DNA from 4 places in the Shewanella piezotolerans WP3 genome. Region 2 is predicted to be linked to each of the others. Evidence: predicted binding sites of a transcription regulator. Region 2 holds the regulator's gene; each other region holds the start of a gene.
The links. Region 2 encodes MetJ, which represses methionine synthesis genes. Its sites were predicted from a motif close to TAGACGTCTAGACGTCTA; they were not measured.
Positions count from the first base shown of each region.

Region 1 (7,623 bases), 1.6 Mb from region 2:
TGAAAAAAGCCCCTCTGTCTATACGGCGATATAGGGGCTATTTTTTCTTTTAGAGCTTTTGCCTGCGTGCGAATAAATATACTCGCCCGCCCAATGCAGGACTCTTTACTCTGGATCGTAATCCAACACTGGCATTAACCAACGTTCGGTTTCTTCGATACTCATACCTTTGCGCGTGGCATAATCCTCTACTTGGTCACGACCAATATTGGTCACGCCAAAGTAACGTGATTTAGGGTGAGCAAAGTACCAACCTGATACTGCAGCGGTTGGGAACATCGCATAGCTTTCGGTGATATTAAGGCCGATAGTCTCATCGGGCTTTAATAGATCCCACAGCAGGCCTTTCTCGGTGTGATCCGGGCAAGCGGGGTAACCGGGGGCAGGGCGAATACCTTTGTATTTTTCACGAATAAGCGCTTCGTTATCAAGAGTTTCGTCACTTGCATAACCCCAGAACTCTTTGCGTACGCGCTCATGCATACGCTCGGCAAATGCTTCAGCTAATCGGTCAGCCAAACATTTGAGCATAATGGCGCTGTAATCATCGTGTTCCGCTTCAAAGCGTGCCACATGTTCATCAATACCGTGGCCTGCGGTAACGGCAAAGCCGCCCATGTAATCGGCAACGCCTGAGTCTTTTGGTGCAACAAAATCGGCCAAACAGAAATTGTCGTTACCGACACGCTCAATCTGCATCCGCAGGTGATGAGTGGTCATCTCCAATTCAGTGCGACTCTCATCGGTATACAGCTCAATATCATCGTGGTTAACGGTGTTAGCTGGAAACAGTCCGATAACGCCTTTGGCTGTTAGCCACTTTTCACTGATGATTTTTTGCAACATCGCTTTACCATCACTAAACAGTTTTCGCGCCTCTTCGCCTACGACTTCATCATCTAAAATCTGTGGAAAATGACCATGTAGCTCCCAGCTTCTAAAGAAGGGGGTCCAATCGATACGTTCAACTAAATCTTCTAGTGGGTAGTCATCAAAGACTTGGCGCCCAAGTTGATTCGGCACGAACGGCGTATAGTTTTCCCAGTCATGTTGACAGCGGTTTTCACGGGCCGCTTCGAGAGAGGTGATCACTTTACGCTTGGTTTGCGACAGACGCTTTTCGCGCATTACATCATATTCTTGATAGGCTTCATCAATTGTTGCTTGGCGTGTATCGTTATTGATCAACTTCGACACCATAGGTACGGCGCGTGAAGCATCAGCAATATAGATTGCACCTTCAGGTGAGTGAGGCGCGATCTTGACGGCAGTATGGATTTTAGAACAGGTTGCGCCGCCAATAATCGATGGAATAGTTAAGCCCGCTTTATGGAAGCTTTTAACGTTATGTACCATCTCATCTAGACTTGGGGTGATTAGCCCTGACATGCCAATAATATCGACATTTTCAGCCTTGGCGACTTCAATGATCTTCTCAACTGGCACCATAACGCCTAAATCAATCACTTCATAGCCATTACAGGCGAGTACCACACCAACAATATTTTTACCAATATCGTGCACGTCGCCTTTAACCGTCACCATCAAAATTTTGCCGTTAGACTGACCGGCGACTTTTTCAAGTTCAATGTAAGGGTTGAGGTAAGCCACGGCTTTTTTCATCACTCGTGCTGACTTTACCACTTGTGGAAGGAACATTTTGCCAGAGCCAAATAGATCGCCAACGATGTTCATGCCATCCATTAACGGCCCTTCAATCACATCCAATGGTCGGCTGGCTTGTATGCGTGCTTCTTCGGTATCTTCATCAATAAAGTCGGTAATACCCTTGACCAACGCATGAGCTAAGCGCTCATTAACTGGTTTTGTACGCCACTCTAAATCTTCCTTCTTGGCGACTTGGTTGCCGTCACCCCGGAACTTTTCGGCGACTTCTAACAACTGCTCAGTGTTACTTGAGTCGCTAACGGTGCAGGGCAAGTTCTGTACAATGGCTTCAACCCGCTCTTTAAGTTCGGGGTCAATGTCATCGTATATCGCTAGCTGTCCGGCGTTAACAATGCCCATGTCCATACCGGCTTGAATTGCGTGATAAAGGAATACAGCATGAATCGCTTCTCGTACCGGGTTATTGCCACGGAACGAAAAAGACACGTTAGATACACCGCCAGAGATCATTGCGTGGGGCAAGGTACGTTTAATCTCGGCAGTGGCTTCAATAAAGTCGACCGCGTAGTTGTCGTGTTCCTCAATTCCGGTCGCAATGGCAAAAATATTCGGGTCAAAGATAATGTCTTCTGGCGGGAAGCCTACTTTGTCGACCAGCACGTTATAAGCACGAGTACATATTTCTACTTTACGCGCTTTAGTGTCGGCTTGGCCTACCTCATCGAATGCCATTACGATGGCGGCGGCGCCGTATCGTTTCACGAGTGTGGCTTGTTCGATAAACTTCTCTTCGCCTTCTTTTAGCGAAATAGAGTTAACGATGCCTTTTCCTTGAATACACTTAAGGCCAGCTTCAATCACTTCCCATTTAGAGGAGTCGATCATGATCGGTACCCGAGAGATATCTGGCTCTGAGGCAATAAGGTTGAGAAATTTATGCATGGTATCGCTACCATCGAGCATGCCTTCATCCATGTTGATATCGATGATCTGCGCGCCATTTTCGACTTGATCGCGGGCGACACTGAGCGCTTCTTCATATTCGCCGGTTTTAATCAGGCGTAAGAATTTAGCCGAGCCAGTAACGTTAGTGCGCTCACCAACGTTTAGAAATAGTGAATTCTCATCAATCGTCAGCGGCTCAAGCCCTGATAAGCGGCAAGCCACTGGAATATCTGGCAGCACTCGAGCAGGGTGTTTGATAACGGCTTCGCGGATAGCGCGAATATGGGCAGGGGTTGTACCACAACAACCGCCAATAACATTTAAAAAACCTTCCAGCGCCCATTCTTCGATCACTTCACTCATCTGCTCTGGTGTTTCATCATAACCACCAAACTCATTGGGAAGACCTGCATTAGGATGTGCTGAGACAAAACACTCAGAGATTTTGGACAGCTCCTCTACATATGGGCGTAGCTCTTTTGGCCCTAATGCACAGTTAAGCCCGATAGTTAGCGGTTTTACGTGACGCAGTGAGTTGTAGAACGCTTCTGTTGTTTGTCCAGTAAGCGTGCGACCTGAGGCGTCTGTAATCGTGCCAGAGATCATAATCGGCAGACGAAAACCTTGAGCATCGTACACGGTTTCAATGGCAAATAACGCGGCTTTTGCGTTGAGGGTATCAAAGATGGTCTCAACCATAATGATGTCTGCACCACCGGCAATCAATGCATTTATTGATTCAATATAGGCTTCAACAAGCTCGTCAAAACTCACATTACGGTAACCTGGGTCGTTAACATCTGGGCTGATTGAACAAGTTCGGTTGGTCGGGCCAAGCACACCCGCAACGTAACATTGGCGGCCTGTTTCGGCTTCAACTTCATTGGCAGCTTCACGTGCAAGGCGAGCACCTTGTAAATTTATCTCCGCCGAATGTGCCTGCATATCGTAGTCAGCCATGGCGATTCGGGTTGCGTTAAAGGTGTTGGTTTCGATGATGTCTGAGCCAGCCAAAAAGTAATCTTTGTGGATTTGCTTAATAGCTTCTGGCTGAGTGAGCACCAACATGTCGTTGTTACCCTTTACATCACAATGCCAGTCTTTGAACTGTTCACCGCGAAACTGCTGCTCTTCAAATTTGCGATCTTGGATCATGGTGCCCATCGCACCATCAAGCAGTAGGATCCCTTCCTCTAACTTTTTAGTCAGTACTGCTAAAACCTTGTCGGCAGTTTCTTGTGTGTGCGGGACTGGGCTCAGGGTATGTGTTGCCATAAAAAATTCCTACCAAATACAGAGTCGCAAAATATAAAATGCAGTAACCTTGTCCATTCTTATCAACTACAAGCTAGCATTACTAGCTTAAGTTATTTATGTTTGGACATTTATACGTATAGACGTCCATAATACGTGAGTCGCTAGCGAAAGTGCAACCCCTAAAACCTGATACTTTTTCACTTGGAATACGTGACGGTTTACTTGTAAGTGACTGATAAATATAATTGGTTGGAATGTTAAGTGCAGAATACGAAGATAGTTTTACTGCGTCATGGAGCTTGTGAAGGCGGTAATGTTTTACGTGGCCATACGGATGTTGTGCTGAGTTTAGCTGGAAAAGAGCAGCTAAATGTGGCGTTTTCGACACTTAAAAATAGTAAAACCTGTGATTTGGCTAAAAACAGCAAGATAGATCTGGTGGTGAGTTCACCATTACTGCGCTGCTCAGAGCCTGCTCGCGCTTTCGCCATACAACACAATATAGATTTTGTTGAACAGTCTGGCTTTATGGAGCTTAATTTTGGCGATTGGGATGGGCAGCTTTTCACTGAACTTTATCAGCAATTTAGTGAACAGCTAGATGCCTATTGGGCAAACCCATGGCAACATACGCCGCCAAACGGTGAAACGATGCAAGCTTTTGAATCTAGAATCGACAATGCTTGGGACGCTTTACTTGAGCGACATAAAGGTAAAGTCATTGTGCTCGTGACCCATGGAGGAGTGATTAGGCACTTAATGGCTTAATCACTCGGGCTAAAACAGTGTGCAGGGATCTACAGCGCTCTTAAATTGCCCTATGCCGCGACTGTGGTTATCGATGCGTTAGATGATGGTTGCCAGCGTTATTTAACCCTTAATTGGGGACTGGAGTAGCGAGTAGTTGATCAAGTGCAATGCCTTATTGGCTTTGCATGATAAACTGTCACATTATTACCTCAAAAATGAGGTAAACCACACAAACTAAATTTGAGTTAGGTGCCTAATCGCACAAATTGGGAACCGGTGGCCGAAAACGGCTAATGAGTCCGGACTGTACCCGCAACTGTATGGGAGTGAATTCGTTTTCGCCCCAAGTCAGATACCAGCCTAACTTTGCCATATTGAATAACTTGAGCGGGCGTCTCAAGGGAGTTTATTAGCACATGCTTTGCAGTTTATTGAATGTCTAATCAGCCATCTGAAACAGTCCTTACTGTTAGCGGCTTAGGCTGGAAATTACAGGGTCAGCCCATATTATCAGACGTCGAATTTAGCTTAGCTAAAGGGCAGATGCTGGGAGTTATTGGACCCAATGGTGCGGGCAAATCCAGTTTGCTGCGCTGCCTATATCGCTTTATCAAGCCGACAAGTGGTGAAATTCATTTATTTGGTCAACCAATCTCTGTGTTATCGGCAAAAGCGTTTGCTAAGCAGATTGCGGTAGTTCTGCAAGATACGCCGCATCATTTTGAGATGACCACAACTCAGCTTGTCAGTCTTGGTTTAACGCCCCATAAAAGTGCGTTTGAATTCACCAGTGCAGAAGACCGGGACGTTGTCGCTCAAGCTTTAGTTAAAGTGGGTTTGGTAGATAAAGCTAATCAAGCTTATGAAAGCTTATCGGGTGGAGAGAAACAGCGAGCGCTGATCGCTCGGGCAATTGTTCAACGACCACAGCTATTGATATTAGATGAGCCAACAAATCATCTTGATATCCGCTATCAAATCCAAACCTTAGAGTTACTGCACACACTTAACATTACGGTTATCACCTCTATTCATGATCTCAATCTCGCCAGCGCCCTATGCGACGAGTTATTACTTCTTGATAAAGGGCGCTGTTTGGCAAAAGGTTCGCCCAAAGCAGTGTTAACGGAGCAGCGTATTGCGGAAGTATTTGATGTGTGCTGCGAAGTTAGGCCACATCCACAACATGGTAATCCGCTTATCAGCTATTTCTACGGCTATGATCCGCGCAGTATAACGCACCAGGGGATAGCTGACGGAGCGACAGATGCCTAACACTTTATCCGTTACAGCACAGACAAAATGGCAGCAGTCTTATCAATTACTATTGCTAATTACGCTATTGCTAATCGCTGTTATTACACCGTTTGCCGCAACCAGTTTTGGTGCAGCAAATATCTCAGCAAACGATGTGTTACAGGTATTTGCTCACAAAGTTCTCGGCTTAGGTGAAAACCAAGGTGTTACTGAGCGGATTATTTGGGAACTAAGATTACCGCGAGTGCTGCTCGCATTTATTGCTGGAGCGGGTTTATCTATTGCCGGTAGCGTGTTGCAAACAGTCACTCGTAACCCGTTAGCCGATCCCTATCTTTTTGGGATTTCCTCAGGAGCATCGTTTGGCGCGGTGGTGGTGCTGACCCTCTTTAGTCAAAGTATTTTGTGGCTTAGCTTACCACTTGGCGCCTTTGTTGGAGCCAGCTTGTCGGTGCTGATGGTGCTTAGTTTATGTGGGAAAAACCTATCAACACAGGTGGAGCGCATGCTGTTATCTGGTGTTGCAACCTCCTTTATGTTTGGCGCTATGGCGAGTTTAATGCTGTATTTCTCCAGCCCTCAAGCCGCCGCATCGGTGCTGTTTTGGAGTCTCGGCAGCTTTGCTAAAGCAAGTTGGTCTGGGTTGATTTTACCCGCCGTTATCGTGTCGATTAGTACACTCGTTATTCTGCTATTTAAGAGGCAGATCATAGCGATGCGAGCGGGAGATGAAACTGCACACACGTTGGGGATTAATGTAGGACGATTGCGCTTATCTATGTTGTTATTGTGCTCGCTTATTACGGCGATATTGGTTGCCAATTGTGGTGGTATCGGCTTTATCGGATTAATGGTGCCTCACACGGTGCGTTTACTTTTCCCTGGTCGCTATCCATTGCTGTTAACTGCAGCGATAGGCGGGCTATTCATGGTATGGGTAGATGTATTGGCGCGCACAATATTGAGTTATCAAGAGCTTCCTGTTGGGATTATCACATCGGTGATGGGAAGTGTGTTTTTTCTGTTTATTTTAAGCGCCCGCAAAGCAAAGCGAGCGTAAGTTAATTGTCGTTTTATTTCCCTTTTTGGGGATATGTCGGGAGCATAAGGTTAAATGTTTAATATTAAGCCATTGAGTTCAGAGTTTGAAGAAGCAATTCAGCAGAAAATTGATACTAAAACTAAACCTTTAGGCGCGCTTGGTGATTTAGAAGGGCTCGCTCTGCAAATAGCCAAAGTGTTAGGTAAAGATAACCCTCAAATTAACAACCCAAAAATGATGGTCTTTGCCGCAGATCACGGTATTGCCAGCTCGGGTGTATCAATTGCACCCAGTGAAGTGACCGCCCAAATGGTTAGAAACTTTATGGCGGGTGGGGCTGCTATCAACGTATTTACCCGCCAGGTTGGTTTAGAGCTTGAGGTCATAGACTGCGGAGTATTACAACCATTCGATAGTGACAGTGGGGTGATTGATCAGCGTTTAGGTGCGGGAACAGGCCCTATTCATAAGCGTGCCGCGATGACGCTTGGTGCGGTAAAGCAAGGTTTTGAAATGGCTGCAGATCGCATTCAGCTGCACCATCAGAATGGCTGTAACCTGATAGCGCTTGGTGAAATGGGTATTGGTAATACCTCTTCCGCTGCGGCAATTATGTCTGTATTAACGGGAGTCGCTGCGAGCGATTGTGTGGGCCGAGGCACAGGTATTGATGCTGCCACATTTAAGCGTAAACAGATGTTAATAGAACAGGCTGTGTTACTGCATCATAGCGAGCTTGATGA
Region 1 covers NC_011566.1:993,042-1,000,664, forward strand. Annotated here, with positions in the region: gene metH (methionine synthase) at 106-3,849, opposite strand; gene SWP_RS04365 (histidine phosphatase family protein) at 4,093-4,599, shown strand; cobalamin riboswitch at 4,812-4,959, shown strand; gene SWP_RS04370 (ABC transporter ATP-binding protein) at 5,017-5,856, shown strand; gene SWP_RS04375 (FecCD family ABC transporter permease) at 5,849-6,898, shown strand; gene cobT (nicotinate-nucleotide--dimethylbenzimidazole phosphoribosyltransferase) at 6,953-7,623, shown strand, end outside.
Region 1: the regulator MetJ is predicted to act here: its motif matches at 3,961-3,978, upstream of metH (methionine synthase).

Region 2 (7,623 bases):
AGCCCTCTGCTGAGAGAGTGAGCAGCAGCCCTAATAGGTGACAACTAAACGCGATGATGAGCAGTTTCTTGGCACCGAGTGAGTTATAGACCAAGCCGCCGAATAGCGTGGCTACCGGGAAGCCTAAAAACGCCATAGCATTAACCCAACCAAGCTGATTGTCACTGAGGGAAAATTCGCTGCTGAGTTGGGTTAAAATACCCGCCCTAATTGCAAATGTCATTGCAGTAACAGTCAGCGCGATACAGCAGATCCTAAATAGCATCGAGGATTGCCTGTGGGTATTCATCATTGCTCATGTCCTTAAGGTTAAAGCCCAAGTAGCTTTTGATTAAATGTTAGATTGGTTTCAACCGCTGCAAAGTCATCAAACTGCTTGTCGGTTGGTCTTATCAGTTGCTGCTCTATATATTTAGCACCTTCACTGGCACCATCTTCAGGGTGCTTCAAACAGCACTCCCACTCGAGCACTGCCCAGCCTTGGTAGCCATATTGGGTGAGTTTGCTAAAGATGGATTTAAAGTTGATTTGACCGTCACCCAACGAGCGGAATCGTCCAGGGCGCTCCTGCCATGATTGATAGCCGCCATATACTCCAGAGCGGCCATTGGGGGTGAATTCAGCATCTTTGACGTGGAATGCTTTGATGCGTTCATGGTAGATATCGATAAAAGCCAGATAGTCGAGCTGCTGCAGTACAAAGTGGCTTGGGTCATACAAAATATTGGCTCGTGGATGAAAATCTACTTCGGCCAGAAAGCGTTCGAAGCTAGCGCCATCATGCAGGTCTTCACCTGGATGTAGCTCAAAACAGACATCGACTTCAGCGGTATCAAATGTATCTAAAATAGGTCGCCAACGTGCGGCTAGCTCTTTAAAGCCAAGCTCAACTAATCCAGCAGGTCGCTGCGGCCATGGGTAAATCGTTTGCCAAAGCAGGGCGCCGGAGAAGGTCGCATGTGCTTTGAGTCCTAAGCGCTGGCTGGCAACGGCGGCATGCTTTAATTGAGAGATTGCCCATTGGGTTCGTTTCGCTGGGTTACCTCTATATTGTGGCGGCGCAAAGCCATCAAACATAGCGTCGTATGCTGGGTGGACTGCAACGAGTTGACCTTGCAGGTGGGTCGATAGCTCGGTGATAGCAAGGCCGTGGTTGGTCACAATTTCAGTGATGTTGTCGCAATAGCTTTGACTGCTGGCCGCTTGCTCGAGATCAAACAGTTTGGGATCCGTAGGCAGCTGGATGCCTTTAAAGCCTTTATCGGCTGCCCACTGACATAGCGACTCTAGTGAGTTGTAGGGGGCGCTATCAGCCATAAACTGGGCGAGAAAAATCGCAGGGCCTTTAATCTGCTGCATTAAGACTGTCCCCAAGCTCAATGCTTGGCAGCTTGTGCCACTTAGCCTCACCTTGGCTGGCTGCTACAACACCTTCAATAAAGGCCATTCCAGTTATAGCGGCGTCAATACCGGGGAGATCAAGACTAAAAGCGCTTTCAGGAAGGTTGTCGAGCCTGGCATTTAACTTCGCTGCAAACTGCTTATAAATATTGGCAAAGGCTTCAATGTATCCTTCTGGGTGGCCGGCTGGAGTGCGGGTACATGCAGTGGCAAGCGGACTGATTGCACCGACACCCGTACGGATCACCGAGGTTGCATCGGGATGTTTAATAGTAAGGCTGTTTGGCTCCATTTGCGACCATTCAAGGCTGGCTTTGTCACCGTATATTCGTAGCGTAAGGCGGTTTTCTTCACCTATGGCTATTTGACTGCTAAGCAATACTCCATGAGCTCCAGAGTTAAAGCTAAGCATGATACTGGCGTCATCATCGAGCACGCGGTCTTCTACATTGCTGGTTAAGCTTGCGCATACCTGCTCAATAGATAAACCACTGACATATTCTGCAAGATTGGCGGCATGTACGCCGATATCACCAACACAACAGCTAATACCTGATTGTTGCGGATCCAAGCGCCAAGCGGCCTGTTTACTGTCTTCGTCATCTTGAGACGATAGCCAGCCTTGGGAGTATTCCACCAACACTTTGCGAATGGTACCGAGCTCGCCAGCTGCGATGCGGTGCTTAGCTTCCTTGACCATAGGGTAGCCGTTGTAGGTATGGGTTAAGCCATAAAGTAGATCACTGCTTAACAGCTGTTGTTTTAGCGCGATAGCCTGTGTGAGGTCGATGGTTGCGGGTTTATCGCTAATGACATGGAAACCATACTCCAGTGCCATTTTGGCTACAGGGTAATGCAAGTGGTTTGGAGTGACAATTACCGCTACATCCATGCGAATGCTTTCATCGAGTTTGGACTCTTCAATAAACATCTGCTCGTAACTGGCGTAGCAGCGATCATGTGCTAGATAGAGTTTTTTGCCAGAAACTAACGATTTAAACGGGTCGGCACTGAAGGCGCCACAAACTAGCTCAAACTGTCCATCAAGCCGAGCAGCCATCCTGTGGATTTCCCCAATAAATGCCCCTTGGCCTCCGCCTACCATTCCCATTCTAATTTTGCGCATGTTTAAATTTAACCTTACTACAGTGATTATCTTATGTTATCTAAGTGTTACTGATAGGGTTATTATGATTTCGGTTTATTATGTGACAAAATCGGCGTGGTATATTTTATGCTATTTGTAAGTCTTTGTTCAATTTCTATAAAACTATGGAATAAGTGGAGATACTTGTGTATCAGCGGAATAAGTGGCCAAACGAGCTAAATCAAATACTTTTACTAAGGCAGCTGGTGGAAGCCTTCGATCTTATGCCTGATATTCTGTTTTGGGTGAAAGATTCTGATAGTCGCTTTATCTACGCTAACCAGTACTTTCTCGAGCATGTAGGTGTGCAGACACAGGCGCAGATCTACCATTGTAATGATTTTGATTTTTCTGAGCCGCATATTGCCCGGCAGTTTATTAATGATGATCAAAAGGTGATGCTAGGAAACCGGGTTAACGACCGTCTGGAGATGAATCGCCTTAAAGGGCAGGAGGTTGCGTGGTTTATTACTTCTAAACGTCCAGTAATGAATGATGCGGGTGAAGTGATAGGTTCCTATGGCATATCACGGCATTTGCAGAAAACCTCACTGACCCTAAGTAGTATGGACGCCTTGAAAGTTCCGGTAGCGTTTATTAAGGAGAATTACATGCAGTCGATTACTTTAACTGAGCTAGCACAGACTGCACACCTTTCTATCAGTGCCTTAGAGCGACGCTTTACTAAGCATTTAGGGCAGACGCCGAAACAGTTTATTAATGAGGTGAGGCTAGAGAACGCACGTCGATTGCTGATTGAGACTAATGAAAGTATTGCTAATATTGCTCAGGAAACAGGATTTAATGACCACAGCTATTTTAGTCGCCAGTTTCAGCGCTTATTCGGCAAGAGTCCGTCGCAGTTTAGGCGAGAACATTGTACGCATTAGTCTTCATCAATTAACCGACAAACGCTTTTAAATTTAGCTCCAGATAACGCCAAAGCAACCAGTCAGATGTTGTGTTTTAAGATTCTGATATGTCGTAGTTATATATGTTTTCTCACCAGTTTTCATCACCATCTTAAAAGCCTGTTGACCCACATTTACCTGAGTTAATATGGATTGGTAACAAAAATGTGGGTTTGACGTTAAAATTTATCCCTTAGTTGTTATTTTTGGCTTAGAATAACTCTAATAAGAAAAAACAATTTAAGACCTTTTTTCGATTTGAGCCGTATTGGTGTTAAAGCGTTAAGGAAATAAAAAGGGCGAAATGGATGAAACTACGTAAATTAGCGCTACTGTGTACCTTAATCCCCAGCTTTTTTGCCTACTCAGGCCAAGAATATTATGAAGCGCGTAGTGATGCTATGGGTGGTGCAGGTGTTGCCGCATCGAACCATGAGGGCGCAGCATTTGTAAACCCCGCTCTACTTGGTTTAAATGCCCACAAAGATAACTCCGCTGTATTACTTATGCCAGTTTTAGGTGTTGATATGGCTGATAGCGACAACATGATCGACAAATTCGATTCGCTTATTGATTCTTATGACGGACTTGCAGCATCGATTGAGGCGGGAAACAGTGCCGATATCGATGTTTATCGAGATGAGTTGATTCTGGATTTAGAATCGCTAAAGGGAACATCGGCATATGCTAGTGCTGGCCTTGGATTTAGCGTCGCTATTCCTCATCAAAGAATGCCGATAGCCATCTTTTATAAAAGTTATGTTAATGCGGTTGGGGCAGCCAATATTGCTCAAGCCGATATCGACGCGCTTGCGGCTCTCGATCCTGTTAACCCACCAGAAGTGACAGACTTGCTATCAGAAGGGCAAGTGATTGGTGGCGCAGTTTCCGATTTAGGTGTCGCATTAAGCTTTCCACTTTCCATTGTTAATATGCCTATTTCTGTCGGTATCTCGCCAAAGTTTCAACGTATCGATACCTATAATTACGTTGCTAACGCCAATAACTTCTCGGCCAGTGACTTTGATGATGTTGAGTACCGTAATGATGAAACTAATTTCAATGTCGATGTAGGTTTTGCTATTGAACCCCTTAACGGCTTAGTGTTTGGACTTTCTGGGCGAAACCTTATCAGCCAAGATGTGGAAACGATCGAAGTAGAAGGGAATAAGTTTACCTACAGAGTAGAGCCATTAGTTACAGCCGGTGTGGCGTATGACTGGAGAAAGCTAACGGTCACAACCGACGTCGATTTGGTTGAGAATAAGAAATTTAAAGAGCTAGATGGTACTCAGTATTGGCGCGTTGGTGGTGAGGTCAGAGCATTTGATTGGATGTCACTACGATTGGGTTACCGTCATGATATGAAAGACTCTACTGCCAATATTTACTCTATCGGTTCTGGTTTTACCATTGGCGAATCTTTCTTCCTAGACTTTACTGGAATGTTTGGCAAAGATGAAGCTTTAGGTGGGGTGCTGCAGACCTCTTATCATTTCTAGTATTAAGAGCCATATCGATAATTAACTTAGTTCGATAACAGACTTAATCGTCAATATAACTGCACTTACACTACACAAGACCAGAGTGAAAGCTCTGGTTTTTTGTTTATCGACCTTGCCAACCAGTCTTCCTGCCACTACATAGCCGAGTATAACTGACGGCAGTAACATCAAAGAAACCCACAGGTGTTCAAGTTTTAATAGGCCTGCGAACGCTAGAATGGCTAAAGCGATCATAGAGCTGAAGATAAAAAATGCTGATAGAGCCGCTCTAAACTGCGCTGCATCTTTACCGGCAAGCAGTATCGCCAGTGGCGGTCCACCAATAGCGGCAATATTGCCGAAGATCCCTGACAATACCCCTGCCATAAACAGTGTAAAGCGATTAACGGGTAGACTAAATTTGAGTAGACTGAAACCGACCGCTAAGGCCACAATAAAGGCAATAGCAAGCCCCAGAATTGCTTGAGGTGCCGTTAGAATCAGCATCGCACCTAAAATCCCGCCAGGAATGCGTCCGAGTAACGCATATTGCAGTCCATTGAACTCAAGCTGCCCTCGTTCTCTAAACAGCGTTAGTGCAGCGATTGAAAAACCCATCAAGATCACCGGAGCTGGCACAAGCGAGGGTTCGATAATATATAGCAATGGGCTGGCAACCACAGCTAAGCCAAAGCCAATTAAGCTTTGAGTTAATGCACCACAAAAAATGATCAGTGAAGCGAGAATAAGTGTGCTTGGATCTAACATCAGTATAGCCCTGTGATGGCTTTAGAACTCACTAAGGAAGTGCAGATTAATTAGGAGTGCAATGTCCAGCTAAGACAAATAGCGTAGATTAGAATTCAGTGACAACCGCGTGTAGTGCGGTATTAAGTCGCTATAGTCAAATACCAGATATTGCTAAATAGTTACCCGCATTTTTTTGCAAATTATTCAGCAAGAATAGCGCTGCACTGATAGAGAGCGCTATAAAATAAATCGAGGATCTCTTAAGACCCTCGATTTAATAATATAGTAATTCTAGTTATTCTAGTTCTTCCCACTCGATGCCCATTTCATCCATGAGACGCTTTACTTCCGCAGGCATGCTGTCAGGCTTATCTTTCGATAGGTCGCCATCATTTGGCAGAGGTTGACCTGTGTATGCATGCAAAAACGCCTCACAGAGTAACTCGCTGTTGGTGGCGTGACGTAAGTTATTCACTTGGCGGCGTGTACGCTCATCGGTAAGCACCTTGAGTACTTTTAAAGGAATAGAGACAGTAATTTTTTTCACTTGCTCATTCTTTTTTCCGTGTTCAGCATATGGGCTGATATAATCGCCGTTCCACTCAGTCATTGACTCACCTGTAATTTTAAAATGCGGGGCAGATTTTAACCCCTTATGCAGCACAGTCAAATTATTGCCTCTATTTTATGACAAATGCAAATAGATTTCTAAATGCTTGGACGTCTAAACGGCTAAATTGGTTGACGAGGGTGGATAGCTTAGGTACATTTAGACGTCCAGACATCCCTAATAAGAAAATGTAGAGAGAGGAGTAGTACATGACCGAGCGTAAACTAGCCACCGCTGCTGTGCGCCAAGGCATTGAGTCCGATACCCAACATGGTGCAGTCGTGCCCCCCATTTATCTCTCTACAAACTATTCTTTTGACGGTCACAAAAATCCAAGAGATTTTGATTACAGCCGTTCAGGTAACCCAACTCGCTCGATTCTCGGTGATGCAATTGCTGAACTAGAGAAAGGCTGTACTGGCGTTGTGACATGCACTGGAATGGCGGCAATTACTCTAGCGACAAGTTTACTCGGTCCTGATGACTTATTAGTGGTGCCTCATGATTGTTATGGTGGCAGTTATCGCTTATTTACTAATTTGGCTAAGAAAGGCCAGTTTAAGCTAGAAGTTGTCGATCAAACTGATGCCAGTGCATTAGCTGCTGCGATTGCCAAACAACCTAAGATGGTTTGGCTAGAAACCCCTTCAAACCCATTACTTCGGGTCGTTGATATCGAAGCTATTAGCGCAGCTAGTCATGAAGTTGGTGCATTAGTTGTGGTTGATAACACTTTTCTATCGCCTATCTTGCAGCAACCTCTCTTACTTGGCGCTGATATTGTTATTCACTCGACCACTAAATACATCAATGGTCACAGCGATGTAGTTGGTGGAGCCGTGGTGGCTAAAGATGAAGAGTTGGGTGAATTGTTGCATTGGTGGTCGAATACGCTAGGGCTAACGGGTGGTGCATTTGATAGTTACCTTACATTGCGCGGAATTCGAACACTTGCAGTGAGAATTCGTGAGCATCAGGCCAATGCCCAGCGAATTCTTGCTACTCTTAGCGCTCATAGTGCAGTGGAGAAAATCTATTATCCAGGTCTTGCTGATCATCCAGGTCATGAGATTGCCGCTAAACAGCAAAAGGGCTTTGGTGCCATGCTCAGCTTTGAGCTAAAGGGCGGCGAAGAGCAATTAGTCGCTTTCTTAAAAAATCTTAATTATTTCTCTGTTGCAGAAAGCCTCGGAGGAGTAGAAAGTCTAGTGGCAGTGCCTGCAACCATGACGCATCGAGCGATGGAACCAGAAGCGCGTGCAGAGGCTGGGGTAAAAGACACCCTTATCCGTCTGTCTGTTGGTATTGAAGATGCTGACG
Region 2 covers NC_011566.1:4,779,457-4,787,079, reverse strand. Annotated here, with positions in the region: gene SWP_RS20330 (MFS transporter) at 1-289, opposite strand, end outside; gene SWP_RS20325 (sugar phosphate isomerase/epimerase family protein) at 310-1,359, opposite strand; gene SWP_RS20320 (Gfo/Idh/MocA family protein) at 1,346-2,527, opposite strand; gene SWP_RS20315 (AraC family transcriptional regulator) at 2,773-3,438, shown strand; gene SWP_RS20310 (conjugal transfer protein TraF) at 3,768-4,961, shown strand; gene SWP_RS20305 (sulfite exporter TauE/SafE family protein) at 4,983-5,711, opposite strand; gene metJ (met regulon transcriptional regulator MetJ) at 5,989-6,303, opposite strand; gene metB (cystathionine gamma-synthase) at 6,513-7,623, shown strand, end outside.

Region 3 (7,623 bases), 2.0 Mb from region 2:
TTTGCCAAAGGCATTGCTGTTTTTACCCTACTCGTCATTACTACTTGCTACCTAAAAAGTAATTTTAAGAATACCGCAAACACAAAAAACGGCATAAATGCCGTTTTTTTTAAAGTTTAGTCATACTAATGGACTGTTAATCTTCTAATTCAGCTAAGCACATCTCTTCGTAGATCTGCTTGACCCAAGCATCAACACGCTCTTCAGTTAGCTCTGGTTGACGGTCTTCGTCAATGCCTAGTCCGACAAAATGTTTGTCATCGACTAATCCTTTAGATGCTTCAAAATCGTAGCCTTCTGTTGGCCAGTGACCGATAACGATACCGCCACGACCTTCAACAATCTCATTAACCATGCCCATCGCATCAAGGAAGTATTCAGCATAATCTTCTTGATCGCCACAACCGAAAATAGCGACTAACTTATCTTCAAAGTTAACTTGCTCAAGTTCTGGGAAAAAATCGTCCCAATCACACTGTGCTTCACCGTAATACCATGTTGGGATCCCGAAAAGAAGCAGATCATAATCTGCTATCTGTTCTTTGGTACTTTTGGCGATATCTTTCACCTCAACCATTTTTTTACCCAGTTTTTTCTGGATCATTTTGGCGACGGCTTCGGTGTTGCCTGTGTCAGACCCGAAAAAAAGACCTACTGTAGCCATTGTTGTTCCTTTAATATCTAGTTCACTTTAAGGTATTTATGCTGCAAAAGCCTTTAATTACTTACTAACTTTTGCAGTATTGATTCTATTAACTGACTGCGGCTGATGTTACTGGCCATTGCCTGTTCATTCAAGGCGTCATACAAATCTTGTGACACCTTTAACTCTATTCGCTTTAATCCATTCGCTCTGTCGCGTTGGATCTGATTTCTTTTATTAATTTTTAATTGCTGGTCCCGCGGCAGTGGGTTGCTGCGAGGACGACCACGTCGTTTTTCTGTTGCGAACAGATCAATGGTGGTTCTATCTGATGTTTCTTTTGCCATTGAGTTCGTATTTAACTGATGCCTGAGCCTTCCCAAGTCATCTGTATAATCCCTTTTGCTATAAACCCGGCGCAGCCGAGAAATAAAACTAACCAAACAATGTATCGCCCAAACTTAGGGACTTTTCCCTGCTTGAGTACATCGTGTATGGCCATACCAATAAAAAAGAAAATGGCTGCAAAAAACAGGTTTAAGCCTAGAGCTTCAATCTGTTCCATATATTGCATTAACATCTACCATTCCTTCTGGCCAAAAAAAGTGGCGCGAATATACCACATAAGTTTTAAAGCGGCTAGACGATTTACACCTTTATAGCCCAATTTAAAGCTCATTTATTGGTAATGAAATCTTTAACCATACGGTTAAAAATGCTGGCTTTTTGAGCATGTAACCAATGGCCCGTGCCCTCAATAGTCTTTGCTTTAACTGTTGGGAATTGCTCAATTATAGCGTTTCGGTGTGCCGACGTAACATAGTCTGAGTCGCCGCCTCTAATAAATAGACAAGCTCCTTGGTATGGCGATGTGAATGTTGGCCAACTAATTATGTCGCTATAGCTTTGTTTTAAGCCGGTTAAATTCATCTTCCATTTAAAACCTTGGTCACGACGCACTAGCGATTTTAAAAGAAACTGAGCGGTACCTTCATCGATATCATGCGCACGCATATGTTCGAGTGCATCGCGTCTGTCTTTAATTTGGTTCAGCGGCATACTTTCGAGCGCTTCAAATACTTTATCATGGCGACTGTTATAGGAGACGGGGGCTATATCTGCTACCACCAGCTTGTTAACCAGGCCAGGGTAAGATAGCGCTGTCGCCATCGCTATTTTACCGCCCATGGAGTGGCCAACTAAAATAGCACTGTTAACTTTTAGGGTTTCAATGAGCCGCTTGATATCTTCAGCCAACGATAGGTAGGTCATAGAGGAGACTTTCTTACTACTTCCATGGTTGGCAACATCAACTCTCACGACGGTAAAGCTATCTTCTAAACTTTTACCAAGCGCTTTAAGGTTATCGAGATCTCCAAATAATCCGTGGATAAGAATCACAACCGGTCCATTGCCATTGGTCGTATAGTGCATTTTATGTCTACCGCTAAGATCAATTGGTGCAGATTGTGCCTGTATCCATAAAATAATCCAAGTCAGGTCACAAAATTGTCATCTCTTTGGTGCATTATTAAGCGCCTAATAGGGTTAACCGTCACTCTTTCTTATGCGGATCGCAGTTTTCAATTATTGGTGCTTTATCAAGGCTCTAAACCTCGTTACACTGAGGGGATAATTCGGGGCTGTAATATAGTCATTAATAACACCGAAACCAGTTTTCTACGTAAGGAAGATAAACGTTATGAAATATATCGAGGTTGATGAAGAACTTTACCGTCACATTGCCAGTAAGACTGAACATATTGGCGAGAGTGCTTCAGATATTTTACGTCGAATACTAGGGCTGCGCGTTGATTCAATTGCACAAACAGAGCCTGAAACCATCAGTCATCCAAGCTTGGAAGTCAACAAGGACGTGGTAGAAGCTGTCGTAGAACCTAAAGTAGAGCAAATAAAGCCAACATCAGACTTCATTGGGCTTATAGATGCAGATCTGCTTGCGGCTCAAAAGGGCGCTGTAGGACGTTTTTTATTTATACTCGACACGGTTTACCAATCGTCTAACAGTCAATTTCAGCAAGTGCTGCAGATCCAAGGACGAGACCGATTGTACTTTGCCACCTCAAAGGATGCATTACTAAAGGCCAGTAAGTCGGCTAATCCAAAAGAGATTGGTAAGAGTGGATTTTGGGTGACGACCAACAATAATACCGCTAAAAAACGCACTATCTTGTCAGAAGTATTAATGCAATTTGGTACTGATGAAGAGCAAGTTGCTGCTATTACCAGTAAGATTTAATTTCAAAATATAACAGTAACTAAAGGAGCTAGTTTTTGGCTATACATGAAAGAGCAGGGCAGATTGCTGAGCAAAAGGATTTGGTCAACACTTCGAAATTAATAAGCTTATATTATCGTTTAAGCCCAAATGTAGCTGAGGTGACTGAGCAAGTGACCTTTGGCACTTCAGGACATCGTGGTAGTGCGATTAAACGCAGTTTTAATGAGGCGCACCTTCTCGCTATTGCTCAGGCTGTGGCAGATTACCGCCTTCAAGCTGGAATTAGCGGCAAACTTATTTTAGGTATAGATACCCACGCTTTATCTCAACCAGCAGCGATATCTGTTATTGAAGTATTAGTGGCAAATAAGGTTACCGTCGCTGTACATCAAAATGATGGTTTTACCCCAACGCCTGTTGTATCCCATGCCATCGTTTGCGCGAATAAAAATAATAATAACGATTTAGTCGATGGACTGATTGTGACTCCGTCGCATAATCCACCTCAAGATGGCGGTATTAAGTACAATCCTCCCCATGGTGGACCCGCCGAGGGAGATATTACCCATTGGATCCAACATAGAGCCAACGAATACTTAGCTAATAGTTTAGAGGGCGTTCAACACTGCGATTATAGCCGAGCGCTGCAGTCTGAATTTGTTATTCAAGAAGATTTTATTACGCCTTATGTCGACGATCTGGCTAACGTTATAAACTTGTCTGCGATTGCCGATGCTAAGCTACGTATAGGCGTTGACCCACTTGGTGGTTCAGGTATTGACTATTGGCTACCTATCGCTAAGCAATATGGCTTAGACATATCAATTGTTAACAATAAAATTGATCCAAGTTTCAGTTTTATGCCGCTGGACAAAGATGGCAAAATCCGCATGGACTGTTCATCTCCATACGCTATGGCCGGCTTACTAGCGCACAAAGACAATTATGATCTCTGTTTTGGCAATGATCCTGATTACGATCGCCATGGTATTGTTTGCCCTGGCACAGGGTTAATGAATCCAAATCATTTTCTTGCTGTTGCTATCGATTACTTGGCAACGCATAGGCCTCATTGGAACGACAACATGCTAATTGGTAAAACATTAGTGTCGAGTGCCATGATTGATAAGGTATGTGACATGCACGACAAGCGTATGTCTGAAGTACCGGTTGGCTTTAAATGGTTTGTGGAAGGTCTTGCAAATAGTACATTTGCTTTTGGTGGAGAAGAGAGCGCTGGTGCAGCTTTTTTAAGGCTCGATGGTAGCACTTGGTGTACAGATAAAGACGGCTTTATTCTTTGTTTATTGGCAGCTGAAATATTAGCAGTTACCGGTAAAACGCCACAGCAACGTTACCTTGAACTTGAGGGCGAATTTGGTCAAAGTTATTACCAGAGGATTGATAGCCCAATTAGTTTAGAGAACAAGGCTAAACTGAGTCAGATCACTGTAGAGTCGATATCCGCGACATCACTTGCAGGCGATGTTATTACCCAAAGGCTCACCCATGCGCCAGGTAATAACGCAGCAATTGGGGGGATCAAAATCTCTACTCGTAACGGTTGGTTTGCTGCTCGCCCTTCAGGTACTGAGGCGCTATTTAAACTTTACGGAGAAAGCTTTGTTAGTGAAGAGCATTTGCAGCTTATATTAGCTGAAGCACAGCAGATAGTTGAGCAAGCTTTAGTTGGTTAGTATCAGACTCGTAAACAAAAAAGGCGCCAAATGGCGCCTTTTTTTTAAGATATTTTTGCTTAAAATATTAATACCAATTGCATTAAGTATTTGACCAGTTCAGAGCCCCCTCAGTCTTTTCAATTCAAAGCGCTTTGGTAAAGAAATGGTCATTCCCTTTTAAGACAATGCAAAGCAGAAGTGGAAAGACTGAGGTGCTCACGAAGTGCGGGTTTCAAAACGTTGTATGCTTCATTATAGGATTTGGATATAGAATAACTATTAACTCAAATCCCACTACTTGCCTACAGCATTTTGAATTCCCGCTGAATGGTCAAACTTTTAATGCAATTGGTATAACAGCTAATCTTAAAGGTAATCGAGTGAACTATACCCAGTTTAGAAGCTAATATGACAGCTAGGTAGGTTGTTCTTAGCGAGATAATCTTGATGATAACTTTCTGCCTCATGGAATTGCTCAATAGGCACAATTTCGGTGACTATTGGCTTCTTGCCCCACTTTTTACTGTCTATTATCGCTTGTTTTGCAAGCTGTGCTTGTTCCTGTTGTAACGTATCGTGAAAAAATATACTACTACGGTATTGATCGCCGATATCATCACCCTGCTGATTTACGGTTGTCGGGTTATGGTTTTGCCAGAATATTTCTAACAGAGTATTGAAAGAAACCTTGCTTGGATCGTATTCAACTTGAACGACTTCAGCGTGGCCAGTAATTCCAGCTTTCACGTCTACATATGATGAATATTGATTGTCTCCACCCATATAACCACAGACACAGTTAGCCACACCGTCTACTTGCTTGAAAAAATATTCAACACCCCAAAAACAACCTGCACCGAATGTAGCTAAAGCCATGTCGACTCCTAAAAATATTGTTAGCCGTTTGGATGGCTAGATGTCTTCATTGTGTTTTATGTTTAGTTGCAATGCAAGCACAAATTAATCTAGCTGATTACTTGTTGAACTAAGACTGTAAATTCGTTGCCTGCTAGAGGTATATTTCGTGCTAATATCCAGTGCATTAGCGCCGAGGTGGCTTGGTTTAAATGGATAATCAAACTTACGTACAGCGCACTGACAAGTATAAATAAGGAGTGATTTGTGTTTCATGAATTGAAGCAGTCTAAGGATTTTCTCGCACTAACGTTGGCTCATCCTCAGTATCTTTCTGAGAGCTTTGAATTTGACTTAGGTGAGCATACACATGTTGAAGTGTGGGATACCGGCGTTATTGTGTTTTCGCCAAAGCAGGCTAAGCACAGTAAAGATATAGTGCTGTCCTGTGCGGTGCATGGCAATGAGACTGCGCCGATCGAACTTTGTAATGCATTAATCACTCAGATCTTGTCCGAAGAGTTAACACTGGCGCAGCGGGTAATGTTTCTAATTGGTAATCCTGCAGCTATTCATAATGGTACCCGCTTTATTGATGAGAATTTAAATCGTTTGTTTAATGGCGCACATTCACGTGATGAAGGTTTGTGTAATCCAGAGCGCATTCGAGCCCATAAGTTAGAGCAATATGTCGATAGGTTTTACGCCTCACAGTCCGGTGAAAGGCAGCGTATACACTATGATCTGCATACAGCTATACGCGGCTCAAAGCATGAAAAGTTCGCTATATATCCTTATCGACCGGGTCGAAAGTACAGTCGAGAGCAGATAATGTTCCTTGAGTCTTGTGGCGTAAACACCATATTGTTCCATCATGAACCGACAACAACCTTTAGCTATTTCTCGTCTGAGAACTATCGAGCAGATGCCTTCACCATCGAATTAGGAAAAGTATTTCCGATGGGGCAGAACGATATGACGCGTTTTATCGCCATGAAAGAGATGTTGACTTTGTTGATGACGGGTAAAGATCTGCAACTGCCAGAGTTTGACCTTAAACGATTAAATCTTTATCAAGTCTGCCGTTCAGTTAACAAACATTTTGACGACTTTGAATTCAATTTTACTAATGACGTTGAAAACTTTACCGCGTTTCCTAAAGGTTATACGTTAGCGAAAGAGGGCGGTAAGGCGGTTAAGATTGAACATGAGTTTGAATCTATTGTATTCCCTAACGCCAAAGTGCCAGTGGGTCAACGTACAGTGCTGATGTTAAAGACTGCAGACGACAGCAATTTAGACTAAATTCAAACTGAATAACTGTGCATGTAAACCAATATATACATGCAAGGAAGCGCTTAGTTGTCTTTTGAGAGATGGGAAGTATTGAGAGTTAGTTTACGTTAACGTAATGTTCTTCCCGCGTATTAGAATAGATAGATGCTTCTTTTTGACATTTGGAAGCATCATAAATAACAAGAGCACATTATGAGCAACGCAACAACAAATGCTGAGACTGTCCATCGTGTAAGTTTTTTAGATAAAAATGCTATCGCGATCCCCATCCTTAAAGTATTACAAGCAGATGGTACCGCCTATGAGGGAGCAGTATTGCCTGTCATAGATGAAGATTTAGCTAATAAGATCCATGATACTTGCGTATTTACGCGGGTTATCGACGAGCGTATGTTGGGTGCGCAGCGTCAAGGGCGAATTAGTTTTTATATGACATGTACGGGTGAAGAAGCCTCAATTATTGGTAGTACCGCAGCGCTTGATGACGGTGATGTTATTTTAGCCCAATACCGTGAACATGCAGCGCTGCGCTATCGGGGATTCACGACTGAACAGTTTATGAACCAAATGTTCAGCAACGAAAAAGATTTGGGCAAAGGTCGTCAAATGCCGATTCATTACGGCAGCGAAGCACTTAACTACCAGACCATCTCTTCGCCGCTAGCGACGCAGATCCCACAGGCAACTGGTGTTGCTTATAGTTTGAAAATGCAAAAAAAGCGTAACATTGCTATTTGTTATTTTGGTGAAGGTGCAGCTTCAGAGGGAGACTTTCATGCCGGTCTTAATATGGCGGCAGTCCTTAACTCGCCAGTAATCTTTTTCTGCCGTAACAACGGTTACGCTATTTCCACGCCAACTGAAGAGCAGTTTTCTGGTAACGGTATAGCGAGTCGTGGTCCAGGCTA
Region 3 covers NC_011566.1:2,736,356-2,743,978, reverse strand. Annotated here, with positions in the region: gene earP (elongation factor P maturation arginine rhamnosyltransferase EarP) at 1-38, opposite strand, end outside; gene fldA (flavodoxin FldA) at 137-664, opposite strand; gene ybfE (LexA regulated protein) at 718-990, opposite strand; gene SWP_RS11780 (DUF2788 domain-containing protein) at 1,002-1,223, opposite strand; gene SWP_RS11775 (alpha/beta fold hydrolase) at 1,319-2,077, opposite strand; gene seqA (replication initiation negative regulator SeqA) at 2,346-2,903, shown strand; gene pgm (phosphoglucomutase (alpha-D-glucose-1,6-bisphosphate-dependent)) at 2,939-4,582, shown strand; gene msrA (peptide-methionine (S)-S-oxide reductase MsrA) at 4,961-5,440, opposite strand; gene astE (succinylglutamate desuccinylase) at 5,687-6,724, shown strand; gene SWP_RS11750 (thiamine pyrophosphate-dependent dehydrogenase E1 component subunit alpha) at 6,908-7,623, shown strand, end outside.
Region 3: the regulator MetJ is predicted to act here: its motif matches at 5,462-5,479, upstream of msrA (peptide-methionine (S)-S-oxide reductase MsrA).

Region 4 (7,623 bases), 1.6 Mb from region 2:
AGCTCTTCCAGTGACTTCAATAACCTCCATCGCTGCAACTTTAGGTGCGCCGAGTACCTTGTTTGTCGCATCAATTTTGGCTGTTTGTGTGTTAGAGGTTGAGTCCATTGCCGAAACTTCGGTTTGTGCATAAACATGTGACTGAATCGATAGAGCAAGAAAAGATAATGAAAACAGCTTAATAGAACGTGATAACACCAGAGTATTCTCATAGATAAGAAAAGATGGCGGCGAGTATAAAGAAAAAACAACTGAATGATAATGATTATCACTTACAATTTACATATGAAGATCTAATGTTATAAAAACATCTGACTAATGCTCTAAAATTCACATCAAGCATACAAAGTTCAAGTATGCAAAGCGGCTATCGTGGTCGACGCCATTGCCGTTCAATCACCATAAAATAGTATTGACACTAAAATCTGAAGACAGAGTCAGCTGTTTCGAAATAACAAACAACCCTGCCTCTAATACCAATCAGTATAAGAAGTTGATCTACTCTCGCTGAGCGATCAAATCTTTATACTGATTGGTATAATTACTCTCTGTTTTTTAATTTGCGCTTACCATGGCAATACTTGACCGTTTGAGTGCCTAAAGACACCAGATTGGCTCATATCAAGCTGCTCGATTAAACCGACAATGCGGCTAGCGGATTCATTAGCAGAGATATCTCCACCATGATTGACCATATCAGTTTGCACATAACCCGGATGATAGATGCCAACCGTAACCTCTTGGGCAGCTAAGTCATGACTTAATGACATAGAAGCGGCATTGAGTGCAGCTTTCGACATACGGTAACCGTAACGTCCTCCAGAAGTGTTATCTTCAATCGAGCCCATTCTAGAGGTGATCATCGCCACTTTTGCACCACTAGACAGTTGGTTTTTTAACGCTGCAACGACTCGTAATGGCGCCACTGCATTAACTTCAAACTGAGCACGAATAGTATCAAGGTTGAGATTAGTTAAGCTCTCATCGCGCAATATACCAGCATTGCAGATCAATAGATCGATGCTGGTATTCGCTAAAGCTTGCTTCATGTTAGCAATCCCCGCGTCCGTCGCCACATCAATATCGGTCACTACGTTAACGTTTAATGCAGCTAACTCAGCAGATGAGTGGCGACATAAAGCGAAAACATTTTGACCTTGAGCACAATAAAGAGTGGCTAGCGCCAAACCAATACCACGATTAGCACCTGTAATAACGACTGCTTGAGACATATCTACTCCAAATTTGAGAAATCACTAAACGGAAAACACCGCGAAATTAACACTAATGAGCATTACATATTCGCGCACGGTAAGGTACACAGGCCGAGGCTAGCATTGATCGTTTGATCGCCCAACGCCCTATCACGTAATAACTTTAATTCACCTTGAATACTGGGTTGCGGTAAACGTTCTGGCACTTGGAGTCTCCATTCACCGCTGTCATCTTGACTGCCAAATTGAAATTTAAAAGCCAGATTGCCAAACATGCCTAAGCGTAGATCAGTCACAATCAATTGCTTATTTAGTTGCTCATAACGGACAAAATCACCGGTGAAATCGCGCAATGCCACCAGCTGCTCAGGCTGAGTGACTAACGGCCATTCGCCGCGAGATTGAGAGATAAATTCAATATCAGGATGACTATCGAGCACCGATGCTAAGCCTTCCCAATAATGCTCTCCATCTAATGCAACAACACGCCAAAGCAAGGTGTTAAACGGTGTGGGCGCAATAAACACCTTTTCGGTACTGAATCCACGCAGCTTGAGACTTGCATATGCTCTTTCTTCTACTATCTGCTTAGCGATTAAACTCCAACTTAAATAAGCGCTGGAAGCCACAAGCGCTATCAAACAATAACGACTGAGTGACGCTTTGCGAGCCCACCCAATGGCTATTGCGATAAGTAAAGGCAAGGTATAGAGCGGGTCAATAATAAAGACACTCGATAAAGAGTAGTAGCCGTGGAGCGGCCATAATAACTGAGTGCCGTAACTGGTAAAGGTATCCAACAAAGGATGCGTGACTAAACAAAGAAGGACCAGCAACCACAATCGAGAAAAGGACCAGTCAGGGAGAGGTTTAAAGCGTTGGAACAGGCCAGTAACAAGTAAGGAAAACGGCAGTAAGATCAATATTGAGTGACTAAAGCCACGGTGCTTTACCGTATTGCTGATATCATCGCCATAATCGATAAAGACATCCAAGTCAGGCAAAGTGCCGAGCAAAGCACCTGCTAATAACACCTTGGCATTACAACGCCTGCCTGCAATTGCACCTGCAACTGTTGCGCCTAAAGCCGCTTGAGTAATCGAGTCCACAAAACCTCTCTGAAGTTAGTTCAGTTAGCGGTCAAGCCACCAACAATGAGTGCGCTACAGACTAACCTTATAATACTTTGATTAACAACCGTGATATTGACTCAAAACATTTCTTGTAGAGCCCTCAACTGCAATTAATTAACTTTTAAGCCTAAAACTTGCCATAGCAAAACAAGGTATTTATCGCCGTTCTACCTGTAGATTCATGATTCAGTGGGAGTTAAAGGATGTTAATCACGGCATTGATTACCACTAATGGTCACCCCCTTGGTAAAATCAATAACACCGAGTAAAGCCCATCGCCGCAGCTCCCCCATAAAAAACCAGAGGCTTAGCAAAGTTAAGCAAATAACCAAAGTGGCATACTGATTTCAACATGATAAAAAATTATCTTATTGAGCCTTAACAATCGTCGCGATTTAGGACACAATGGAACCTAATATCCATCTAGACGGCTAAACATGAAAAAATCATTGAAACAGCGTTCGTCCGATCATCACCGTGGGATCTACTTTATTGGTACAACCCCACCTAAAATTGATACAGATTTTGAATCGGTCAGTACCATTGCAGATAAGTTGTTAGCCCGTCTTGATGAGATAAGTTTCGATGGTTTAATTATTTACGATATTCAAGATGAAACTAGCCGAATTGATACACCTAGGCCTTTTCCGTTTAAAGCCACATATGACTCAGGCACCTACGCGCAGCTGCTTAATCAAAAGTCCGCCAAGCCTGTTATCGCCTATAAGAGCGTCGCAGGCCTTGATGAGCAGAGCTTTAATGAATGGTTATCTCGTGCTTGGTATCAAAATAATGTAAGAGATTTAGTATTAGTCGGTTCGCCATCGACTCAAGCAACAAGTTCATTGCCTTTAAATGACGCTTACCGTGTGTTAGCCGAGCACTCTAGAGAGTTCTACCTTGGTGGAGTGGCAATTGCAGAGCGTCATTTAAGTAAAAAAAATGAACATATTCGCCTATTAGGTAAGTCCACTTTAGGCTGTGAGTACTACATCACCCAGGCGGTGTATAACGCCCAAGCAACTATCGATATGTTAACCAGCTACGCTGAGGAATGTGCGCTTAATAATATAAAGCCAAATCGGGTAATTCTGACATTTTCCCCCTGTGGTAGCGCTAAAACCTTAGAATTTATCAACTGGTTAGGTGTATCAGTTCCTGAAGCCACTCGCGAGCGTATTTTGTCGGCCGACGATCCTCTGTATGAATCAATTAAAGTTAACCACAGTAACCTACTGAAGATTTTGGCGGCGGTACTACCACTTAATATCCCATTAGGACTAAATATTGAAAGTTTAACCAATCGAAAAACTGAAATTGATGCCTCTATTTTAATGTACAAGCTACTTAAGGGCACAATGAATCAAGCTTTAGCTCAAAATCAAATTGATCAATTTGTGCTGAACAGATAACGACTGCAGTAAAGACAAAGCCCCGCGGTGTTCATAAACCCGTGGGGCATAATACTCTCCGATTTCAATCACATCTTAAGCTTGCCCGAAGGGACACGAACATAGTGTTATACCAATCTGTATAAAGATTTGATCGCTCAGCGAGAGTTTAGCGACTTTGAGGTAAGGTCATTATATGCTCCTGCATTAATGACATTCACCACATCCATGTGGTTAGCAATGAATGAAGAGCATAGTTATTCTACGTTCAAATTCATTAACGCAGCATCAAAGCCGCTAAAACTCGCCTTTAGGAGTGTTTTTGGCTTGCTACTTCTGCGTTGAATAAACTCATAAGGGAATAACCATTATGTCATTACTCACTTTGAATTAGCCGGCCTTGAATTAGCGTGCCAAAAACGCTCTGAGTAGATCAACTTCTTATACTGATTGGTATTACTGATTGCAGTCTCTTATCAATTCTTTAACCAGTTAATTAATCGTTAAGTTACGGTACAGCATTCTGCAGCTATATTCATTATCGAATTAGGATGATTAAGCAGAGGCGACAGATGAAAAATTTAACCAATATGTTAGCTACAGCAGTGAAAACAGTAACGGCTATTGCACTGACTTTATTTGTCTCAATTGGCGGCGTTCATGCCTCACCCAATACTGCGGTAACGGCTGACTTAGTCAAATCCAAAACTGATCAGAATTTGTTAGTTTGCCAATACCAGACTGTATCAGGTAGCCACTTCCAGGTGTTTGACAAGGCCTTAGACAATGAAAGCCGTTGCCCAACTAGCATGCAAGTCGCCCACGAGACTATGCTAACTGATGCAGAACAAGCCCAGATCAAACAGATGCTTTCGCTGAAGAATTAATGATTACTCAAGCGAGCCAAATTGCAACTAAAGCGCAGCACTAGCTACGCTTTCTTGTGGCTGCAATTAACACATTGAGTTAATGCTGGCAGTCTATTCTATTTATTTATGATGTTTAAATTATCCATACAAAAAGGGAACGGCTTTAACCGTTCCCTTTTTGTATCTAGACTTATTCAAACAAGCCTATTCAAATAAAGACAACATAACCCTTTAACAAAAAACTAAGTAAACAACTTATACCAATTACATTAAAAGTTTGACCATTCAGCGGGAATTCAAAACGCTGCAGGCAAGTAGTGGAATTTGAGCTAATAGTTATTATCGGCTCTGGCATCCTGCTTCGCTCTCGATAATTGCTCCTGCATTATTCTACCTTCGACCATCCTTGGTCTCGTACCTCCTAAATCTGACCGCCAAGGAGGGCCGGAATGTCTTATTTTGTATGGAACAAAATAGACCATTTAGTCGTATATCCAAATCCCATAGCGAAGCATACAGCGTTTTGCCAATTTTGTTTAACCTCAGCCGCACTACGTGAGCCCCTCAGTCTTTCCACTTCTGCTTTGCATTGGCTTAAAAGGGAATAACCATTTCTTTACCAATGCGCTTTGAATTGAAAAGGCTGAGGGGCTCTGAACTGCTCAAATACTTAATGCAATTGGTATTAAGCACTTATTGCTGTTGCGAACTTAGCTCAAGGGTTGATTCAACCGCAGCAGCAATATCAGTTTCAGTAAACAACAGTGGACGGAACTGCTTGCTGGTTGAATATAGCGCACTTTGGTCATTAAACTGTGGGCTCGTAATATTGCTCGATTGCGAATATGTCAGTATGCCTTTAGCCACTGGGCCTTGGTCAGTAAAGCTCACCGCCATCATCCAGCTTGAACCATAACGGATCCCATAACCTTGCTCTGATAAACCTGATGCTAATGGATCACCTGTTACAGCGTCCATTACAGCAGCATAACTGTGTTGTGGCACTAGGGTATCATCGCCCGATAAGCGGGTTGAGAATACGTTAAAGCCCCCCTCGGCATTATGCGTTCCAGGCCAAGGTAACTTAGTCCCAGAAGGTGTTCCATCTGGCAGAGACTTTTCAACAAACTGTACAGTGCCCATTGCGGCTGCAACATCAAAGCCTGCGGCTTCTACATTCAGTGCCGCTTTGGCTAATGCCACTAGCGCACTGCCATCTGTGGTTAAAGTATTTGGCGTTGTTGCAGCATTTTCATAATCAAATGGCACAGTCAGCATAGTTGCTTGATCAAATTGATGAGCAAATTCACGTACCAGTGCCCCGCCAATACTGTCGTTGTCCTGTTTACCATTCCACTGTTTAAGGGCGGCGCAAGCAGCTGAGATATCTTTCGACTGCGTTGCACTTACCATAACAGGACTATCGCCTTGCGCTTCACACTGGCCGATTAAATCGCTCAGCACCAAACTGTTTAGGTATACATCATTACCCAAAACTGCGGCTTCTAACTCATCAATCGTAAACTTGCCATCATCGCCTGCCGCTTCACTCATGAGCTTAAGTGCCATACGTGTGCGCAGTGATTGCTGACCTCGCTCAGGACCATACATAGCGGAGTAACCTTCAAGCGGTGCTTCGAGGTTGGTTGACCAAAATGAATTATTAGAGTTTTGCACAAAGTCACTACGTTCAAGCTTAGGTGCGTACTCATAGGCCATTGGTTTATCAAAGGCAAACATGCTGGTATTACCCGGTAAAATGGTAAAGCCCGCTTGCTGGCGCGCTGCAATGATATCTGGGTTCGATTTTAGTAGACTAATAGCGATGCCAGATAAGCCTGGTACCGTTGAGTCGTCGATGTAGAAGGTATTCCCCTCTTTATCGGCATACATGGTGTTATTAAAAATTACGCCATCGAAGTCTTTAAAGGCTTGTTTGAACTCCGCTTTGTTGCTGGCCCGGTTCATGGCTAGCCAATGATCGACAGGATCTTTGTTAGCCATATTGGCATCTTGCAACATAAAAGCTTGGCCATCATCCCAACCAAATGGTGCTTGCGTGGCTGGCGCTTCAGCAATTGGGCCTTTTGGCGTAGTGTAGATATCTTTTTCCGCCACTAGCATGCCTGCTGGACCGCCGTTGACAAAAATTTGCACCGTCTCTTTGGTGATAGGCATGGTTTCACCGTCAAACAGGTACTGCATGCGATCGCCACTCACGAGTTCTAGATTGTAAAGCACAAAATGCTCAGCTGTAGAGAAGGTATGCGTCCAAGCGACATCTTTGTTAAAGCCAATATTAATTGTTGCAGGCATGCCCACTAATGAGCCACCCATGACGTCAATATGTCCTGGGATCGTTAAGTGCGACTGCCAGAACCGTAAGTTACCCGTATGTGGAAAGTGTGGATTACCCAGCAGCATTCCTTTACCGTTTGCCGTCTTGTCTTTACCTAAACCCCAGCCATTTGAACCCAAATCTCTAGGGTTAGTTTCTGGTGTCGTTATTCTGTTTTGGTAAGCGACAAATTTACTATTCACATCTTGAATGAAGGCTGTTTGCGCTTGCGTTGGCGCAGGGCCAACGATACGCGGTAAGTATTCTTGTCCATCTCCTGGGTTGGCGTAAAAAATTAAATCAAGGAAGTTAGCCGCACCAGGAAGTAATGCAATCGAAAATAAGTAATTGGCAACGTCTACGCCATCAATAGGTTTAACCCAAGGTTGACCTGCACAAAAGGGTTCTGCTGTTTGGGTACCCGCTTCAACATCGGCTAAGAACTGGTTATAACCAGCACTAAAACCTTGCATTAACGCGCGAGAGTTATAGCTAAAATTAGGGTATTCGGTTTCAGCTTTCTGACGAATTTTTAGTGCTTTGTAGGCAAAGTCAGAAATTAAGTTACCGTTGTCTTCGGTCGTCGGTAAACCAGTAGTAAAATCAAGCGAAGCATGAGGACCAAAATACATTGAGCGCTCTGAATTGGCTTTAATAAAACCATCGGCGAGCACACAT
Region 4 covers NC_011566.1:949,223-956,845, reverse strand. Annotated here, with positions in the region: gene SWP_RS04200 (TonB-dependent receptor domain-containing protein) at 1-198, opposite strand, end outside; gene SWP_RS04195 (SDR family oxidoreductase) at 567-1,232, opposite strand; gene SWP_RS04190 (metal-dependent hydrolase) at 1,295-2,323, opposite strand; gene SWP_RS04185 (methylenetetrahydrofolate reductase) at 2,785-3,759, shown strand; gene SWP_RS04180 (hypothetical protein) at 4,311-4,625, shown strand; gene SWP_RS04175 (acylase) at 5,301-7,623, opposite strand, start outside.
Region 4: the regulator MetJ is predicted to act here: its motif matches at 2,764-2,781, upstream of SWP_RS04185 (methylenetetrahydrofolate reductase).